DNA from 2 places in the Halanaerobium sehlinense genome. Region 2 is predicted to be linked to the other one. Evidence: riboswitches for the same ligand, from Rfam matches in the RefSeq annotation. Region 2 holds a riboswitch; the other holds the start of a gene.
What was found. A riboswitch is a leader RNA that binds a small molecule or an ion and turns the genes downstream of it on or off. The one in region 2 is predicted to bind cobalamin.
Positions count from the first base shown of each region.

Region 1: linked by a shared signal. The riboswitch ahead of ACZ446_RS12840 (ribonucleoside triphosphate reductase) and the one ahead of ACZ446_RS07625 (TonB-dependent receptor plug domain-containing protein) in region 2 are both predicted to bind cobalamin.

Region 1 is NZ_AP042442.1:2,628,060-2,638,850, reverse strand. Features, by position in the region: gene ACZ446_RS12860 (DUF445 family protein) at 1-1,615, shown strand, start outside; gene ACZ446_RS12855 (metal ABC transporter solute-binding protein, Zn/Mn family) at 1,652-2,581, shown strand; gene ACZ446_RS12850 (metal ABC transporter ATP-binding protein) at 2,581-3,354, shown strand; gene ACZ446_RS12845 (metal ABC transporter permease) at 3,347-4,153, shown strand; cobalamin riboswitch at 4,326-4,513, shown strand; gene ACZ446_RS12840 (ribonucleoside triphosphate reductase) at 4,767-6,848, shown strand; gene ACZ446_RS12835 (anaerobic ribonucleoside-triphosphate reductase activating protein) at 6,849-7,547, shown strand; partial or broken gene nrdD (anaerobic ribonucleoside-triphosphate reductase) at 7,579-7,719, shown strand; gene ACZ446_RS12825 (cold shock domain-containing protein) at 7,861-8,061, shown strand; gene ACZ446_RS12820 (alpha-amylase) at 8,365-9,798, shown strand; gene ACZ446_RS12815 (gamma-glutamyl-gamma-aminobutyrate hydrolase family protein) at 10,022-10,786, shown strand.
Region 2 is NZ_AP042442.1:1,588,275-1,599,065, forward strand. Features, by position in the region: gene ACZ446_RS07610 (MotA/TolQ/ExbB proton channel family protein) at 1-351, opposite strand, end outside; gene ACZ446_RS07615 (energy transducer TonB) at 367-1,062, opposite strand; gene ACZ446_RS07620 (hypothetical protein) at 1,332-1,586, opposite strand; gene ACZ446_RS07625 (TonB-dependent receptor plug domain-containing protein) at 1,625-3,427, opposite strand; cobalamin riboswitch at 3,563-3,743, opposite strand; gene ACZ446_RS07630 (YraN family protein) at 3,925-4,290, shown strand; gene ACZ446_RS07635 (YifB family Mg chelatase-like AAA ATPase) at 4,327-5,853, shown strand; gene ACZ446_RS07640 (QueT transporter family protein) at 5,836-6,282, opposite strand; gene ACZ446_RS07645 (ribonuclease HII) at 6,382-7,257, opposite strand; gene ylqF (ribosome biogenesis GTPase YlqF) at 7,244-8,128, opposite strand; gene rplS (50S ribosomal protein L19) at 8,223-8,576, opposite strand; gene ACZ446_RS07660 (RNA methyltransferase) at 8,608-9,192, opposite strand; gene trmD (tRNA (guanosine(37)-N1)-methyltransferase TrmD) at 9,185-9,937, opposite strand; gene rimM (ribosome maturation factor RimM) at 9,949-10,461, opposite strand; gene ACZ446_RS07675 (KH domain-containing protein) at 10,483-10,710, opposite strand; gene rpsP (30S ribosomal protein S16) at 10,730-10,791, opposite strand, start outside.

The sequences.
Region 1 (10,791 bases), 1.0 Mb from region 2:
ATTTGTAGAAAAAGAACTGCTTAAAGCCAATTCTGCAGCGGAGATTATTGAACAAAATCGATCGCAAATCAGAGCCAGGACTGAAGAGTTTTTTGAAGGGAATGATTACCAGCAGTTTTTTGACCTGATTTCAGAAAATAATCAAATTTTAGCAAAGAAAATATTAAACAGTTTAAAAAACACAATTTCTGAACTAGATTATCAGCACTTTGAAAGCATGATAAAAGCTTTTAATAAAGATTTAAATAGATTGCTTATGAAGAAGGCTGAAGGATTTGATTTTGCCCTTGAACTTAATAAATATTTAGCAGAAGATAATGACTGTTTTAATTTAGAATCCAGACTCAGTTCCGGCTTTAAAGTGAATACGATAATAGAAGCAGCTGCTGGAGAATATAAATTAGAATTTAATTCAAAAGAATTGAAAAATTTCATGCAGAATAAAGAACTTTATCCAATAATTAAATTTTTAGTACCTTATTTATTTGAAAAAGAGATTGATTTTGATTCAAAAGAATATTTGATTGATCATGCCAAAAGAGAAGTTGATTTTTATTTAGATCAGGGTTTAAATCTGTTTTTAGAACAGCAGGAAAAGACAGCTCGTCTGATTAACTTCAAAAAAGACGAAATTATTGAAAAAGAAAAAGAGAAAAAAGGTGGTCTGCTTAAAAACACCTTGATCTCTGGGGCAATTTACATGGCTGATCTAGATGAATTTGTAGATTCAGTTGTGGCATTAGTTTTTCAGGGGCTTGAGGAAAAGTATTTAATAGAAAACAGAAGTAAATTAAAAAAATTATATTTTTCATTTATAAAGAAAATTGATGATAATAAAGAATTATTGACAAAAGATCAAATGAAGATTAATCAGCTGCTGAAAGAACTATTAACTACAGAAGCTGGGACGGATATTTTAACAAAAAGCTTATATTTAAATGACGATCTTTTAACAGATTTAATTGATTTAACTTTCAAATCAGAAAGCAAAAAACTTTTTTCCTTAAACTTAAGCATAGAATCTGAATTTGTTGAGTTTTTTATAAATGATTATTTAAATCTTGAACAGAAGTTAGAGCTTTTAATCCAGTTTAAAAAATTAATTTCTGCAGATAATTTTAGAAAAGAGCTTACTCAATTAATAAAGCAGCTTAACTTTGATTTCCTAAATCAGGAAATAGAAAAAATGTTTGCTGAGCTTAAGTTGTTAGATGCTGAGTATTTTAATCCTCAATTTTTAGCAAAATTCAAAGAAAATAGCTGCTCATTATTAGATGATCAAGAATTAAGGAAATCTTTACTAAATCAACTTGAGGCTGAGATTTTAAAACTAGCTGATACATTAAAAACAGAAATGGACAGAGATAGTCTAAGATTTTTATTGGCTTTAGTAATTGAAGCAGGAGTTGATAGTTTCAAAGCCAATTCTGAAGCTTTACTTTCAAGCCTTGAGTTAAAAGAGCTGACTGCCAAAGAAATTCGAAAAATGAATCCAGCAGAAATAGAGGCTGTTTTTGACAGTTTTGCGGGAAAATATTTCAATCATCTTAAACAATATGGTTGGTTTGGCGGTGTTTTTGGTCTGCTTCAGTTGCTTTTAAGAACGGTGATTTAAATATAAACAAATTTGAATATATAAGGGTGATTTGATATGAATTTAAAAGTAAAAACAATTGTATTCTTTCTGTTAGTTTTAATATTAGCTGTGCCTTTTTATAGTGCGGCTGCTAAAACAACTGTGGCAGTAACTATCATGCCTCAGTTGGAAATGGTGGAAGCAGTAGCTGGGGAAAAGCTTGAAGTTATTGAAATGATCCCCAAAGGATTCAGTCCTTCTAATTATGCACCATCTCCAGCTGAAATGAGGGCTTTTAATGAAGCCAGCATTTATTTTTCGATGGGAGTTCCTGCCGATGTTCAGAATATTTTACCAAGGGCAGAGGAGCAATCTGACTTAAGAGTCGTAAAATTATTTGAAAGAATTGAAGCTAAATATCCTCACCGCTATTTTGGGGAAGAAGATACTGATGAGCAGGCAGAGCATAAAGAGGATAATGATCACAGCCACAATCATGCTGGAGGTAGAGATCCTCATCTTTGGCTTTCACCAGCAAGAGTTAGTTATATGGTAGAAATAATTAGAGATGAGTTAATTAAAATTATGCCTGAGTATGAAGCTGAATTTAAAGAGAATGCTGATGCCTATCTTAAAAAAATAGCAGCAGTAGATCAAGAGAACAAAGAACTGCTGGCTCCTTATAAAGGAAAAGAAATATTAGTTTATCATCCTTCATTTGGATATTTTACAGATCATTATGGTCTGGAAATGATAGCAATAGAAGCGGAAGGAAAAGAACCTGGTCCCAGACATCTGCAGGAAATCATTGAATTTGCAAGGGCTGAAGGAATAAAGAACGTATTTTATCAGGCAGAAATTGATAGTACTAAAACAAGGGCTGTTGCAGAAGAATTGGGTGGAAAGACTATTCAGCTCAATCCATTAGCAGAAAACTATCTTCAAAATTTAAAAATGATGGCTGCTAAAATGGAAGCTGAACTTAAAGAAAGAGATGATAATTAGTGAGTTATGCAGTAGAACTGAAAGATGTTTCAGTTAAATATGGTAATTTGGATGCCTTGAAAAATATCAGCCTCCAGGTTGCTGAGGGTTCTTTTTTAGGGATTATTGGTCCTAATGGTGGTGGTAAAACTACTTTATTAAAGGTTGTACTGGGACTGATTGAGCCGGAAGTAGGAGAAATTAAAATATTTGGTCGTCCCTTAGATCAGGCAGTGGATAAGATTGGCTATGTGCCCCAAATTTCAAACTTTGATCGAAACTTTCCGATTAGTGTGCTAGATGTAGTTTTGATGGCTCGACTTGGAGGAAGAGTTAGATTTTTTCATCAGTATAAAAAGGATGATATAAAAAAAGCAGAGGCAGTTTTAGAGCAGTTAAATTTGCTGCAGCTTAAAGATAGACAAATTGGTAAATTATCAGGTGGACAGCTGCAGCGAGTTTTAATTGCCCGAGGTCTGGCTGTAGAGCCTGAAATTTTACTTTTAGATGAGCCCACTGCTAATGTTGATGCTAGAGCTACTTCGCAAATTTATCAGCTGCTGAAAGAATTAAATAAGAAAAAAACTATTATTGTTGTAACACATGATATGGCAGCTGTTTCTTCTTATTTTGATAGTTTGGCCTGTTTAAATGAAAGACTTTATCATCACGGTGATAAACAGCTGGATCAGCATACAACTGAACAGGTTTTTGGCTGCCCTGTTGATCTAATAGCACATGGACATCCTCACCATGTATTTGAACCTCATGGAGAGGAGGAAAATAATGATTGATGCAATTTTGAATTATCAATTTATGCAGAATGCTTTTTTTGCTGCAGTTTTGGCCAGCATTGCCTGTGGTCTGATTGGGACAATAATTGTTGAAAAAAAGCTTGTTATGTTGAGTGGAGGTATAGCTCATACCTCTTTTGGAGGTATTGGACTTGGATATCTTTTGAATATCGAGCCCATTTATGGAGCTTTTGGTTTTGCAGTTGCTGCTTCTTTAGCGATTGCTTCTATTCGCCGTAAAATTGGGACCGGATCTGATACCCTAATTGGTATGTTTTGGTCTCTAGGAATGGCCCTTGGAGTTCTATTTATCGGCTTTACTCCTGGTTATCCACCTGACATCTCATCTTATTTATTTGGCGATATTTTAACCGTTCGGAGAGTAGATGTCTGGCTGATGGCAGCTTTAACTATTTTTATGATAGCTGCAATCAGCAGTCTCTTTAATTATTGGAAAGCTTACCTATTTGATGAAGAATTTTTGCGGGTTTTGGGAGTCAAATCAACTATTTTAGAAAACTTTCTTTTTGTGATGATTGCTCTTGCAATAGTAATTTTAATTAGAGTTGTAGGAATAGTACTTGTAATTGCTCTTTTAACAGCGCCACCAGCAGCAGCTCGTTTATATACAGATGATTTAAAGAAAATTATGGGACTTGCTGTTATTTTTGGTCTTGTTTTTTCTTTTAGTGGTCTAACTTTTTCTTATTATTATGATCTTCCATCAGGAGCAGTAATTATTATTACAGCTGCACTATTTTATTTTACTTCTGTAGCTTTTAAAGGACGCAATGAATGATTATTTGTAAAACTAAAAATAGATTAAGCAGTATTTACTCTAAATATGATAATTAATTTGAGCTTAGCTGAGATTTTATTCTTTAAATGCATTTATTTAATTTGTTATTTTATAAAATATGTATTAAACTAAATATAAGTTAAATAAATTTTTTAGTAAAATTGAATAGTTTTAAATAAGGGTTTCAGCTATTATTTTAGCGACTATAGCTCAAATAATTGGCTGGATTAAAATGGGAAAGAGGTGAAAAACCTCTGCGGTCCCGCCGCCGTAAGGTTTAAAGATAATCAAAACTGCCACTGGGAATACTGGGAAGGCTGATTATCAATTGAACCGAGCCGGAAGACCTGCCTTTATTTAAACACCATAAACTCACGGGTCATGAGGGGGTGTTTGAGCGAATTTTATTTGAATTATTTTTAATAATAAATAGCTGATTTTAAATAAAATTCTTTAAGCAAACTTTAATTATTAATCCCTTTCGTGCAGAGCCTGTGCGGAGGGGATTTTTTAGTTTACATAGGTTATAAAAAAATTAGAAATAAGCAGGATTATTCAAAGTAGCAGAGAAATAATTAAATATAGACAAACATAAGTTCGAAAAGGAGGAATTATGAATTTAGATTATGTAAAAAAACGTGACGGGAAAAAAGTTAAATTCAAATCGGAAAAAATTGAAAATGCTGTGGCAAAAGCAGCTGCAGCAGTAGATCAGGTTGACCAGCAAATTGGTGCTGAGATAACAGCTGAGGTGATATCCTATTTAAAGATATTTTTCAAAAATGGTGGTACAGTAGAGGTAGAACAGATTCAGGATCTGGTGGAAAAAGTTTTGATCGAAAAGGGCTATGCCGAAATTGCAAAAGCTTATATTCTTTACCGGGAGCAGCACAGCAAACTCAGGGACAGTAAAAAACTCTTTGCTGATGCAGTTAATATTATGGATGATTATTTAGACCGCAGTGACTGGAAGGTAAATGAAAATTCCAATATGAGTTATTCACTCCAGGGCCTAAATAATTATATTGCTTCTGAGGTGACAGGTCAGTACTGGCTGCAGGAGATATATCCCAAAGAAACTGCTGAGCTGCACAGCGGTGGTGATCTGCATATCCATGATCTTGGTAATCTGAGTGTTTACTGCTGCGGCTGGGATTTAGAGGAGCTTTTGCGGAGCGGCTTTAGAGGAGTGGCAACCAAAATTGAAAGTGCACCACCCAAACACTTAAAGACAGCACTCGGGCAAATTGTAAATTTTTTCTATACACTCCAGGGTGAGAGCGCGGGAGCCCAGGCTTTTTCCAACTTCGACACCTATCTGGCTCCTTTTATAGCCTATGATGGCCTTAATTACGCAGAAGTTAAGCAGGCGCTGCAGGAATTTTTATTTAATATGAATGTCCCGACACGGGTAGGATTTCAGACTCCTTTTACAAATATTACCATGGACCTTGAAGTTCCCAGTTATTTAAAAGACCAGGCAGTTATAATTGGTGGTCAGTATCAGGAAAAATGCTATGGTGAATTTCAAGAGGAAATGGATATGCTCAACCGAGCCTTTGCTGAGCTGATGATGGAAGGTGATGCCAAAGGTAGAATGTTTTCCTTTCCAATTCCTACTTATAATATTACTGAGGACTTTGAGTGGGAAAATGAAAAGCTGGATCCGGTCTGGGAAATGACAGCCAAATTTGGGATACCATATTTTTCCAACTTCATCAATTCGGACATGGATCCTGAGGACGCAAGGAGTATGTGCTGCAGACTGCGCCTGGATAACAAAGAACTCCGCAAAAGAGGAGGCGGCTTATTTGGGGCTAATCCTCTAACTGGTTCGATAGGCGTAGTAACTTTAAACATGCCCCGGATTGGTTATCAGGCTCAGACTAAAGAAGAATTTATGCATAGAGTCTACTATTTGATGGATCAGGCAAAAACGAGCTTAGAAGTTAAGCGCAAAGTTTTAGAAACATTAACTGAGCAGGGATTATACCCCTACGCAAAGTTTTATTTAAGAGATATAAAAAAACGCTTTGATCAGTACTGGAAAAATCACTTTAACACAATTGGACTCAATGGAATGAATGAAGCTCTGCTCAATTTCATGGGTAAAGATATTTCAACTCCAGCCGGACAGAAGTTTTCTGAAGAAGTAATGGAAAAGATGAGAGAGCGTCTGCAGCAGTATCAGGAAGAAACAGATAATATGTATAATCTTGAGGCAACTCCAGCTGAAGGAACAGCCTATCGTTTTGCTCGTTTGGACAGAGAAAAGTTTGGAGATCAGATTATTGCTGCCAATCAGGAGCGAGTAATTAAGGAAGATGCAGATCCCTATTATACCAACTCAACTCAATTACCGGTAGGATTAACTGATGATATTTTTACAGCTTTAGAGCTGCAGGATGAACTACAGTCACTTTATACTGGGGGCACGGTATTCCACGGATTTCTTGGGGAAAAAATAGATTCCATTGAAGCTACAAAAAAACTGGTTAGAAGAATTGCTGAAAACTTTAAATTGCCCTATTATACACTAACTCCATCATTTAGCATCTGTCCGGTTCACGGCTATCTGCCGGGAGAGCATGAGTACTGCCCTAAATGTGAGGCAGAAGCAGAGGCTGAGCAAGGAGCAGTTGAGGCAAATTTTACTTTTAGCGAAAAAAACAATTCAGAAAGTGAAGTGGAGTAGATGCAGCTGGCCGGATTACAGAAGACCTCAGTTATTGATTTTCCCGATCAGATTTCAGCGGTGGTCTTTACACAGGGCTGCAACTTTTATTGTCCCTACTGCCACAACAGCCAGCTGATTCCGATGAAAATCCCAGCCGAGCAGGAGTTAATGCCGGAGGGAAATTTTTTCGACTTTCTTCAGCAGAGAAACAGTCTGCTGGATGGGGTGACAATTACCGGTGGGGAACCACTGCTGCAGCCTGATTTAAAAGAATTTATACAGAAGATCAAGCAGAATTATGATCTTTTAATTAAACTGGATACAAATGGCAGCAGTTTCGCTAAACTGAAAGAACTGCTGACGGCTGAGTTAATAGACTATCTGGCAGTTGATATTAAGTTTAGCTGGTCCAGTTATGATGAGCTGGCTCCAGGAAGATTGCTTTCAGAAATAAAAAAATCAGTCGAGCTGATAATTAGTTCTGATCTGGATCATGAATTCAGAACCACAGTAGTTCCAGGTCTGCATGACAGTGAAGAGGTTAAAAAAATTGCCAGCCAGATTAAAGGTGCTGATAAATATTTTATTCAAAACTTTAGGCCGCTTAATACTCTTGACCCAAATTTGAGAGAACAGCGCTCTTTTGCACCTTCAGAGCTGGAAGAATTTAAAGCAGCTGCAGCAAAGCATCTCAAGAATGTTCAAGTTAGAGATTAATTTTAAGAGGAGGCTAAAAATGGCTAAAAAACAAAAATGTGAGGTTTATTCGCGAGTTGTTGGTTATCTTTCACCTGTATCTGAATGGAATAAAGGCAAAAAAGAGGAATTTAAAGACCGTAAAACTTTTAAGAAGAACAGTAAATACCTCTATTTAGGAATAGACAAATAAATTTAAATTAAAGTAGAAAATCAACTCCATAAAAACCCTTGAAATGGAAATTTTCTTATGCTATAATTATCTTCGATGGGTGAAGTTTTAACTGAACGAACCCCAAATATAGAATATTCCTAGGGGGAATGAATTAATATGATTTACACAGGTAAAGTAAAATGGTTTGACGCGAAAAAAGGTTATGGTTTCATTGAAAGAGAAGATGGCGACGATGTATTCGTACACTTCTCAGCTATTGAGGACGAAGGTTTCAAAACACTTGAAGACGAACAAGAAGTAGAATTCGAAATCGTTGAAGGCGACCGTGGTCCACAAGCTGAAAACGTTGTTAAGTTATAGAGTTTAAAACTGTATAAACTAAGACAACTTACCCCGTCCAGGGTTCTGGGCGGGGTTTTTATATGTGTGATCGTTTACGTTCACTTATGTGCATGCACCGTGAACCTGTCGAATTATGTCTAATGAATTAAAGAATTAATCTATAATCTCCTTTTAAGGATATTTTTTCTTTTTAAACTTGAATTCAATGTAAATAAGATTCAATTTGTGATAAGATAAGGAATAAGGAGTAGTTTTTAGCTTAAATTTTTAGATAATTCAAATAAAAATGGAGCGAATTATTTGTTTCTAGGAGGTTTTATAGTGGAGAATCCTGTTATTTTACAGACATTTTATTGGGAAATGAATACAGGTGAGTATGCAGAAGAATATCCGGAAGAATCTAATCTCTGGAAACTGCTTGCTGAGCAGGCTGCTGAAATTTCAGAGTCTGGTTTTGATTTTCTCTGGTTACCACCTGCAAATAAGGGAGCAGCCGGAATAGAAGACGTTGGTTATGGAACTTACGATCTTTGGGATTTGGGGGAATTTAAGCAAAAGGGCACTAAAAGGACTAAGTATGGTACTAAAAAACAGCTGGAAAATGCTGTTGAAAAATTACATAAAAATAATCTGAAACTTCTTTATGATGCTGTTTTAAATCACAGATTAGGAGCAGATGATAAAGAAGAAGTTAAACTTAAAGATAATAAAACTGCTGAAGTCTGGACGGTATTTAATTTTGAAGCTCGAGCTAATAAACACAGTGACTTTAAACTTGACTGGAGAGTTTTCGATGGTGTTGACTGGGATGAAAGAACTAAAAGAGCTGGAGAGTTTCTTTTTAAATGCAAAGAGTGGGATGATTCTTATGAAGATGATTATTTAATGGGAGCTGACATAGACTATGAAAACCCAGAAATTAAAAAAGATGTTATTAATTGGGGGAAATGGATAGTAAATGAGATCGATTTTGACGGTTTTCGTTTTGATGCTAGCAAACATGTTGATAATCAAATGATTCATGATTTCATTGAGGAAGTAAATAAAAGTACCGATAAAGAATTATTCTTTATCGGTGAAGCCTGGGTAAATGATGCTGAGACTTTAAAGGATTATTTAAATACAGTTGGTCAAGATAGACTTCATGTATTTGATTTTCCATTAAGAGAAAATTTTGTGAAGCTGATGCAGGGTAATTTGGATATGCGCTGGCTGGGTGATAAAGGTTTGGTAAATCAAGAAGATTATAAAAGTAGAGCTATTACTTTTGTGGACAATCATGACACTGAGCGTGATGGTACAAATGAATATGGGACCGAATCAATTGCCTACCGGAAAATGCAGGCTTACTGCTATATTTTAATGCGGAGAGATGGAGTACCCACAATTTTCTGGAAGGATTATCACAGTCATGGGCTAAAGGAAAGAATTGATAAATTAATAGAAGCCAGAAAAAAATTTGCTTACGGAGATGCTTATGAAAGTGATCAAAATGATGAAAATACTTATTCCTATATTAGATCTGGAAATGAAGAACACCCTGGTAGCGGTTTAGTGATGATGATTACACAGCATGAAAATGAGGAGATAATTGAAAAAAAAATTAATACAGGGCAGGCCAATCAACTTTATTATGATTTCACAGGCAATATAGCTGAAAAAGTAGAAACTGATGCTGAGGCAAATGGGCTGTTTAAGGTGAAGGGGACAGCAGCAGAAGGGTATTCAGTTTGGGTGCCGACAAACAATAATTAAATTGATCAGATATTCTAATAATTGATGCAGGAAAAAGCTTAAGTTATGCAGAAATATTATATAAGCAGGGTTAAAATTTTAATAATTCTATTCCTTTACACTTTAATGTGATAAAATATTCAAAGTTGACAATAATACTAAAGATTGATATAATTTTTTAAAATATAATCTATATAGTAATTTTTGCTAAAAAAGTTAAAAAGCTTTTGGATGGAGGAAGAGTATGTACCCAAAAATTTTAATTACGTCTTTTAAAGTTCCAACAGAAAAAATGGGAGAACAGTATAGTTTAGAGGGAGTAGATTTTTCTTTAGTAACCCAGGATTATTCTGAATCCTTAAGTATGGCTGGTGCTTTACCATTAATAATGCCCTACCTTGAGTCAAGAATTGACGATAAAGAGTATATTAGAGAAGTGCTGGACGAGGTGGATGGTGTAATTTTACCTGGCGGAAGTGATATTGATCCTGCATTATATAATTCATATCCGGAAAAGAATTTAGGAAATATCACACCGGAAAGAGACCGCTGGGAGCTAAAAATACTGGAAATAGCTATGGAGATGAAGAAGCCTATTTTAGGTATTTGTAGAGGCTTTCAACTGATAAATATTTATTATGGTGGTTCTTTAAAGGTTGATGTCTGTGGTAATAATGATGAGAGTAAAATTCCACATATGGCTTTAATGGTACCTAAATATTATAAAACACACAAGTTAGAAATTAAAGATCACACCCGTTTAGCTAAGGTGTTTGCTGGAGATGAGGTTGCAGTTAATTCCTATCATCACCAGGCTGTTGATAAAGTTGGTGAAGGTTTGACGGTTTCTGCTGTAGCTCCAGATGGTTTTGTTGAAGGTATTGAAGATAAAAATTATCCATATTTGCTAGGAGTTCAGTGGCATCCTGAAATGATGGCTGCTAAAGATCCAATTCAGTTAAAGTTATTTAAAGACTTTGTTGATTTTGTGGACCGCACTAGAAAATAAGAGAG
Region 2 (10,791 bases):
TGGTGCCACCTGGGCAATAAAATTTAAGAATCCTAAGTGTTTTTCAAGTTCTGGCAGCTGATCAACCTCTTCTGCATCAAGATAAAGTTTAAATTCTTCTCTGGTTTTTGGTTTTCTCTTTAAAGTATTACAATAAATATCTGCTGCTATTCCCTTTGTTTTATTTAATATATTACTCTGGCTATCTGAATTAAAATTTGAAATAGCCTCTAAATATTCATCTTTATTAATTGTTCTATATTTTAAAATAAAAACTATAGTCCGTTCGATTATTATAAATAACATTAAAAATGCTGCTAAAAGTAGTGGATATGATACAACACCTGCAGTTTCTATAAATTCTGTAATCATCTATATTACCTCCTTTTAATGTAACTCAAATTTAATTGGCAGATTTACTATTACCTCTATTTTTTCTCCATCTTTTTCAGCAGCTTTAAACTCCCAAATTCTTACCGCCTTCAGAGCCGCCTGGTCAAACGATTCGTAACCTGAGCTTTCATTAATCTTCAAATCATGTGTTTTTCCTTCTTTATCAATTCTTAATGAAATAATAACCTTACCTTCGATATTTCTCCGCCTTAAATTAGAAGGATATTCTGGCTGGCTGTATTTGCTAACTCCTGGTTTTTTAATTGAATCTGAACTACCTTTTCTTAGATCATAAACTTTATTTTCCTGGTCAGCTTTATTTTTTGCTGCAGCAGAATTATCAGCACTAACATTTGAGGTTATCTCATTATTTTTATTTTTAGTATCATTATTTATTTCTTCAGCATTGCTGACCTGCTTTGATTGAAGATCTGCAGCTTCGTTTTCTTGATTCGACTCTTTTGTCTCAGTTAGATTTGATTCTTTATCTGCTTCAGCTTCTAAATTAGCTATATAACTATCTAAATCAAATTCATCTTTTTTATTTTGCTCTTCCTGTTCTACAGATTCTTCTTTTTTGGAGTTATTTGCTGAATTCTGTATCCAGGCTGGTGGTTCAGCCACCTTTTCTTTCTCCTTATTTTGCTCTTTATCTTCAGCAGATTCTTTTTGTTTAACTGGTTGTTTCACTGCTTCTTTTCTATGTTTTTCTTTTGGTTCTTTTTTGATTTCTATTTTTTCTTTTTTTTCTAACTCAATTTTTTTATCATTTTGGTCATTTACATCATTCTTTTCCTGCTGCTTAACTTTTATATTTTTTACTTGTGATTCTTCCAGTTTATTTTCTGTCTGTATAACTTCTTTTTTAGCTGGTTCTTTTTCTTCTACTATCTTATTTTCAACAAGATCTTTCTTTTCTTCTGTAATTTCAACCTTTTTTTCAGCTAAACTATTTTTATCTACTTCCGCTTCATTTTTTGATTCTGGACAGCTGTTTCTTTTGTTTGAGACTTCAATTCATTCCTGGCATCTGACTGGCTTTCTCTCCCAGCAGGCTTTTTAGAAGCAGATAATAATAGTTCTATTTCAACTTCTTCTTTTTCCTGAATTTTTATATCTTCTGCCAGAAGCCTTAAAGAACCAGCTTCCAGCAGCAAGATAAGGGATAATGATAAGAGGAAGGCTGTTAGATATATTATTTTGTTATTCTTCATTATCATCATCCTTTCTATAAGTTAATTTGTAGGTTTAGCTAGAATTTGGTGCTGATACTTAGCATATAATTTCTTCCTGGCATAGGATAACCATCTACTACCTCATAATCTTTATCGAAGAGATTGTTGATAGAAGCTTTTAACTCAGTGGCATCATTAACATTTTTTATAATTTTTAAATCTGAAATAAAGTATGAATCCATATCCTCCCCAGAAGATCCATCTGTTCTTTCACCAGTAAATCTATTATTAAGAATATATTTTGTATCCTTCATTGTATATTTCATATTTAAACCAAATTTATGATATGGCATATCACCAATTTGTTTATCAGTTTGTTCATTATTAGCATCTAAATAAGTGTAATTAAAGTCTAAATCAAAATTGTTATTAACTTTCCTATTTGTATTTAACTCTATCCCTTTAATTGTAGCAGAATTGATATTTTCAGGAATAATATTAAATTTGATCAAATCATCAATGTTTCTTTTGAAAAACGTTATTTCTCTTTGACATATATTATCCATATACTTAAATCCAAAATCATAGGATACAGATTTTTCAGGATCTAAATCAGGATTATTTGCTCCAGGATAATATAAATCAAGATAAGATGGAGCTCTAAATGATTCTGCTGCATTTGCATTAAAACTCCAATTATTATCAATTTTATACACCATACCTAAACGTGGACTAATTTTAGAACCATATTGTTCATGATCATCATAACGAGCCCCTAAATTGAAGATGGTCTTTTCATTATGCATGTATTTATCTTGAATAAATATTGCTTTATTTAAATTATCCTCATTATAATTATCAGTTTCTACTCCATTTTCAATAAAATCCAGTCCATAACTTAAAGTATGTTTATTAAAATAATTAGTTTGCATAAATGAAAAACCTTTTTTATTAATATCAGTTGTCGTATCCCTTGTTAAATCTTTTAATTCTCTATCATTATTATAAACTGATATTTTACGATCCTTATTTTCTAAATTCTGCTTAAAGTTTAAATTAATATTCTGATCACTATCTTCACTTGAGCCATTTGGAGCTGGTCCATATGGAGATAACGAAGCTAAATATTGATCACTCAAATAATCTTCATCCTGGCCAGGATAATCAGTTTCACTTTCATTATTTTTAAAAGATAAGATTAAATCACTATAGTTACTTATCTGATAATTATATTTTAGAAAAAGATCTTCTCTTTCAATAGAACTTTTTTCGCGATGACCATCAGAAGACAATTTATCATATACTAAAATCAAACTATGATTATTATTTGAAAAGCTATGTGATAAATTATATTTTTGGGTATCAAAAGAACCAGATTCTAACTTAAGATTCGTTCTTTTAATATCTTTTGCTTCTTTAGTTATTATGTTAATTACTCCCCCCATAGCATTTGCTCCATAGACAGCTGATGCAGGAGATTTTAACACTTCAATTTTTTCAATAAATTCAACAGGTATTGATTCAAAACTAAGACTACCATCATTTGGATTGTTATATGGTTGACCATCTAGTAATATTAAAATTTGATCTCCTCTCATTCCTCGAATAATTATATCTTTACTATTGGTTACACCGCCATAATCTTTAATATGTACTCCTCCAGAACTACTCAATAACTCTGATAAATTTCTTGCACCACTCTCTTCAATCTCCTCCTGATCAATAACCTCAATACTGACCGGGGTTTCCATAATACTTTCCTCATAACGACTTGCTGTCACAACAACTTCTTCTAAATCCATAACTTCTTCCTGCGCACTTACCGGCACTGCTAAAATTAAAAGTGCTGTAAGCATGACTAAAACTTTTTTCTTTAACATTAACTATTCCTCCTTGTTTTTGTCTGCTCACAGCCACCCTAGACAAAATAGGCTATAAAATAGAAAAAGACACCCAGGTAAATTGAGGGTGTCTATAAATACTTAAATAGCCCACAACCATTCCTGTCTCGAAGATGGCTGTTATCCTTTTAGGCAGGTCTCCTGACTTTACAGCTCTACTGATTAACCTTCCCCATTATTATTAAATGAGTGATTTAACCAGCCTACTGATATACAGTGGCGGACCCGTTCAGGAATTTCACCTGATTCCCTATTATCTTCCATTTAAAGAAGCACCTAAAAAGAGAACATTATTTTCTTTTCTACTACTTTTATTCTAGTAATTTTTAAAAAGTCCTTTAAATTAGGACTAATTATTTTAAAAATTTTTGAAATCAGATCAAATATATAAATTTGTGAAAAAAATTATAAAAAAATAAAGGAGTTTCTAATTATTTACATAATTATATATTATATCTAAAAAAGGAGGTTTTTTAATGGCGTTACATAATAAAATTGGTGTTTTAGGTGAGGAGATTGCAGTTAGGTATTTAAAAAAAGAAGGTTATTATATTGTTGAAAGAAACTACAGAAATAAATTTGGGGAAATTGACATCATTGCTGCTAAAAATAATTATACAGTTTTTGTTGAGGTTAAAAGCAGAAGTTCAGAAAATTATATTGATCTGGCCCAATCACTCTATCATAAACAGCTGCACAAAATACGCAGAGCTGCAATTTTTTATTTCTCAGAAAAAAATATTCATTTAAGTTCAATCCGCTTTGATTTAATTGCCCTAAAAATTGATCCAACTGCTAAAAAAATTGACAAATTGAAACATTTTATTAATATTATTGATTAATTTTAGTAATCCACTGGCCTGCGAAAGGAGAAAATTATGTATTCATACCTCTATTCAGCTGTTATTCACGGAGTTAAAGCGGAAATTGTTAGAGTTGAAATAGATATTTCTAGAGGCTTACCCGGTTTCAATATAGTTGGTTTAGCGGGTAAAACTGTAAGAGAGTCTGCCAAAAGGGTGCGCTCTGCAATTATAAATTCTGGTTTTGAGTGGCCTGTTAAAAAGATTACTGTTAATTTAGCTCCGGGAAATATCAATAAATATGGTTCTCATTTTGACCTGGCAATAGCTGCAGTTTTACTAGAATCATCAGGTCAAATTAAAATTAAAGATAAAAACAAAAAGTTATTTGCAGGTGAATTAAGTCTGAATGGTAATATAAATCATGTCAAAGGTGTCTTATCTATGCTGCTGGCTGCACAAGAAAATAATTTTAAACAAGCTGTACTGCCAGCTAATAATCATAAAGAATCAATTCTGGTCAAGAATCTAAGTTCCTACTTGATCAAACATTTAAGTGATATTAATTACCTGGAAGATAACCAAGAAAACATTTTAACTACGCCAAAAGTAAAAATGAACTCAGTTATAGATTATACTGATCTTTCTGAAATAAGGGGTCAAAAAAACGCTAAAAAAGCTATTATCACTGCAGCAGCTGGAGGTCATAATTTACTTTTAATTGGCCCACCGGGCTGTGGTAAAACAGTTTTAGCAGAATCAATTGTAAAGTTATTAGCACCTTTAAATAAAAAAGAATTACTAGAAACCGCCTCAATTTACAGCATCAACAATAATTTAGACGAGTTGAGCTTGACCAAAAAACGACGCCCATTTGTAGCACCACATCACTCTATAACAGCTGCTGCTTTAATTGGTGGTGGTCATATACCTGTTCCAGGAGAAATATCTTTAGCTCACAATGGTGTCCTCTTTTTAGATGAACTGCCCGAATTCAAAAGCAGTGTGCTGGCTAATTTAAGAGAACCTCTAGAAAAAAAGAGAATAAAAATTGTCAGACAGCAGGGAAGCTATTACTTTCCAGCTAATTTTCAATTTATTGCAGCTATGAATCCCTGTCCCTGTGGTTTTTCTGGAGTTAAAAATCGAAAATGCAAATGTTCAGAAAGAGATATTGTTCGATACCAACAAAAATTATCAGGCCCATTAAAAGATAGAATTGATTTACAGATTGAAGTTCTACCACTAGAGAAAGATGAAATATTAACTGCTTCTCCTTCAGCCCAAGATAAAAATTATATTGATCAAATAGAAATAGCCCGCAAAATGCAGGCTGAAAGGTATCAAAATACTGATTTGAAAAATAACTCTGAACTTCTTTTAAAAGACATAGAAAAATACTGCCAGCTTGATCAAAGAAGCCAAAAAATATTAGACCAGGCTTATCAAAGGCTTAAATTAAGCGTCAGAGGTTATATCAGATTGATGAGGGTTGCCAGAACAATTGCTGACTTAAATAATCATCAAAAGATTAAAGATTCAGATTTAATTGAGGCAGTTGATTTTCGCTGGTATGCTGAAAAATCAGAAATGCTTCTTTAAATATTTAACCAGTGGAACTCCCAGAATTAAGACAACAGCAGCTTCACTTAGACCGATTTGAATTACATTTAACCAGTATGGAAGCTCAAACAAAAGATGGAGGTAAATACTGATTAAAAAGGCATTAAATAAAATCGGGCTTAAATAAGCAAAGATATTGTCTCTATTTTTATAAGTAACATAGGCAGCTAAAAGGGTAACTAAACTACCTCCTACTATATCAACCATACCAAGACCACCAATAACATTAGCTAACATTACACCTAAAAATAAAGCTGGTACAGCTTCAGGAAAAATTATTGGTAAAACTGTCAAAGCTTCTGCTGCTCTAAACTGAATTGGTCCAAAACTAACTGGTGCCAAAAAATAAGTTATAACAACATATAAGGCTGTTATTGCAGCTCCTCTGGCTATTTTTTTTGTATCCATTTTCTTATCTCCTTTCCAAGAGCTTATTTAGATTTTAAATGAATTATTTAAAGATAATATTTTTATTAAATTTACTTATTTAATTCTTTTTTAATTATTTTAATTTTCAAGTGCTTTATCAGGTACCCTACCAAAAGACTTCCGATGAATTGGTGATGAACCATATTTTTCTAGTGCAGCTATATGTTCAGCTGTACCATAGCCTTTATTCGACTTAAAATTATATTGAGGGTATTTTTCTGCGTACTTAAAAATAATATTATCCCTGCTGACTTTTGCAATTATTGAAGCTGCAGCAATTGCATTAATGTCTGCATCACCATCAATTATTGCCCGCTGTTCCATCGATATATTAGGAATCAGGTCATTTCCATCAACTAATAAAATATCTGGATGTTCTTCTAATTTGGGCAGCAAATTTTTCACTGCTCTCTTCATAGCCACAAAAGTGGCTTCTCTGATATTATATTTATCAATTTCACTGCTGCTTGCCATACCAACTCCAACGTGTGCCTTAGAATAAATTTCATCGTATAATTCTTCCCTTTTTTGGCGGGAAAGTTTTTTTGAATCATCAAGACCATATATTTTTTGCTCTGGGTCTAAAACAACAGCTCCAGCAACTACCGGACCAGCAAGCGGACCTCTGCCTGCCTCATCTATGCCAACAATAAGCTGATAACCCTGAGCAGAAAGTCCTGACTCAATTTCATTCATCTGCTCCCATTTAGTAATGATTGCTTCTTTTTTGGCAATCTTTCGCTCCAATTGAGCTGCAATTTTTTGAACACCTTTGCGAGAATCAGTCTTTAAGATTCCAATTATTTCGGGAAGCTGTTGATTAACCTCTAAATCAGAAGTTAATTTTTTAACATCTTTAATTGTCAGTTCACCTATCTTAGCTTCAGTAAAATCTTTTAAAGTATCCTGCTCTTTTAAACTATTTTTTTCATAATTTTGATCATTCTTCATCATTAGTTTCCACCTTTAGAGAAGCTGCTTCTTCTGGTTTTTCAAGAGTGATTCTGCCCAGTTTACCGTCTCTAAAATCATTGATGACTATTCCGGCAGCACGATTACGGTCAACCTTACCTCCGGTCATTAAACAGCCTCTTTTACGCGCTATATCAGCAAGTATATCGTAAGCCTGTGTTTCTAAATAATCGAGCCCATAGGCATCTAATAGAAGCTCTTCATTAATTTTAACTATGAATTCAATTAATTTATAAGCAGCTAATTCAAAATCAAAAATATCATTATCAACTGCTCCAGTTAAAGCAAGCTTATAAGCTTTATCTTCATCAGAAAATTTAGGCCATAAAATTCCAGGTGTATCGAGCAGCCTTACTTTTTTACTGACGTTAACCCACTGCCTACCTCTTGTTACTCCCGGTTTATTACCAATAGTGGTAATTTTTGAGCCAGCTAGAAGGTTGATTAAAGCTGATTTACCTACATTCGGAATTCCAATTATCATTGCTCTTAAGCGGCGGGGTTTTCTACCTTTTTTAGAAAGTTTAGCAGCAATTTGATCATGGGTATTATTTAAAATACTTTTTAATTCGCTGACACCTTCTCCAGTTAGAGAATTAAGTAATACTGCCTCCTCATCTGCTTTATTGTCAAAGTAATTTATCCACTGATGGTTATATTCAGCATCAGCTAAATCCTTTTTATTTAAAACAGTTATTTTTGTCTGTTCATTAATTAATTTTCTTAAATCTGGATTTTGACTGCTGATTGGAATTCTAGCATCTGCAACTTCGATTACTATATCAACTAGTTTCAAATCTTCCTTTAATATTCTTTTTGCTTTGGCCATATGGCCCGGATACCACTGTATCATAATTAAAACTCCTTAAAAATTATAAAATTTATTAAAAATTTAGATTTAGATATTGAAAAAAGGTGGAGAAGTTCCCCACCTTAGTCTCAAATAATTACTTTCTTTCTTCTCTTTTTTCCTTAATTCTAGAAGCTTTACCTCTTCTATCACGCAGGTAATAAAGGCGAGATCTTCTAACATCACCACGGCGAACCACAGTAATTGTGTCTAATTTAGAAGTATGGAGAGGAAAAGTTCTTTCCACACCTACACCGTGAGCAATCTTACGAATAGTGAAAGTCTCACTCAGACCACCACCATTTCTACGGATAACTACACCTTTAAATGGCTGTAATCTTTCTTTTCCACCTTCAGAGATTAATACTTTAAGATCTAATGTATCTCCAACAGCAAATTCGGGGATATCATCACGAATTTGTTCTTTTTCTATTTCATTGATAATATTCATCTATAAACCTCCTCTCAAAAAATATTTAAATTTATGCTTCCCACCAGGGATCAGATAATAAGCGGTCCATAATTATCGAAGCAGCACTTCTGACAGAAAGGTGATTAAAATCGCCCCTACCCCAGATTGGATAGAGTACATAATCACAGTCAGCAACCATCTCTTTAGTTAATCCATAACCAGTTCCATAAATAATTAAAAATGGACGATCAATCTGCTGCAGTTCCTTTCGCATATCCTTATAAGATATGTTATTAGGATATTCACGAGCATCAGTAGCAATCAGCAGCGGCTCTTTTCCGGTTTCTTCCCTAATCTCTTCCTTTACTTCCTCAAGTTCAGAAGCAATTTCCAAAACAGAAAATGCCTGATGACGATTATAAACATAATCAGCACCTCGACCACCAGTCCAGTAGTCTCTAACTCTTTCTACTAATTCCTGCTGTGACTTTAAATTATTAATTATATAGTATTTTTTAATATCATATGTTTTTGCAGCTCTTGAAATATCATGCAAATCATAATTTGTTACAGTTGTTGTTATAATTTCGTCCAATTTGTTATAAATAGGATTATGGACTAATCCGAGATAGACATCTGCCTCAATTTTACTCATCAAATTCACCCTTTAGTTCCAGCTTTATTTCTTTAAGTAATTCAATTTCTTGATCACTAAGTTTTTTATCTTCCAGCAGGTCTTTTCTCCTTAAAAGAGTTCTTTTAAGAGACTCTTTTTTACGCCAGCGCTCAATCAGCTGATGATTACCGCTAAGTAAGACATCAGGGACTTTAAGACCATTAAAATCTCTAGGCCTGGTATAATGAGGATGTTCCAAAAGTCCATTATAAAATGAATCTTTTTTAGAAGAATCTTCATCACCTAAAACTCCAGTTAAAAGACGAGAAATAGAATCTACAAGCACCATTGCCGGCAGTTCTCCTCCGGTAAGTACATAATCACCGATAGAAATTTCTTGATCAACAATAGTTGCTCTAACCCGCTCATCTACACCTTCATAACGACCACAAATAATTGTTAATCCCTCTTCCTGGCTGAGATCTTTAACGAGTTCCTGAGTCAGCTCCTGACCCTGTGGACTCATTAAAATAGTTTTTGATTTTTGCCCTCTTCCAGCTTGAGTATCCTGCCAGGCTTTAAAGATTGGTTCTGCCTTCATCACCATACCAGCTCCTCCACCATAAGGTGGTTCATCTGTTGTATTGTGTTTATCTTCAGCAAAATCACGGATATTAATTGTCTTAATATCAATCAAATCTTTTTCTCTGGCTCTTTTTAAAATACTCTCACTAAAAGGTCCCGCAAACATTTCGGGAAAAAGAGTTAAAATATCAAAAAACATAAATTCAGCTCCTAAAGATCTAAAATTCCTGGAATTGGATCAACAATAATTTTTTTATTTTCAAGATCAATTTCTAAAATCATCTCACGACTGGCAGGTAACATATATTTTTTATCCTGGCCTTGGACCAGAAAAATATCTGTACCTGAAGTATCAACAACATCTATTAATGTTCCCAGATGTCTGCCAGATTCTAAATAGACTTCACAGTCTATAAGATCACTGACATAAAAGTTATCTTCTGGAAGTAAATATTTTTCAGACTCATCAATCAAAACCTGATAATTTTTAAGTTTTTCAGCTTCGTCAATAGAATTGACATCAAAAAACTTAATTATTACAAATTGTTTATGGAAACGAATATACTCAATTTCCAGCTCTTTTAGCTCTTCTCCTCTTTTAAGATATACAATATCTAAATCAAGGAAACGCTCGGGAATATCAGTTGTTGCTTTGACACGAACCTCACCTTTATTTCCCTGAAAACGAGTTATTATTCCAATTTCTAAGTAATTATCATTCAATTATTTCACCAGCCTGAAAAATTATTTAATATCAACCTTAACATTTGTTCCTTCTTTAGCAGCTGCAGCATTAGCTACGGTTCTAATTGCTTTAGCAATTCGGCCTCTTTTACCAATGACCTTACCCATATCTTCATCTGCAACAGAAAGTTCTACAGTGATAGAGTTTTTTTCTTCAACTCTATTTACCGTAACTTCTGAAGGGTTATCTACAATTGATTCGGCAATAAATTTTATTAGCTCTTCCATGGAGAAAACCTCCTTTTAATTACTCATTACCGTGATACTTTGCCATTACACCTGACTTCTTTAATAAAGTCTTAACTGTAT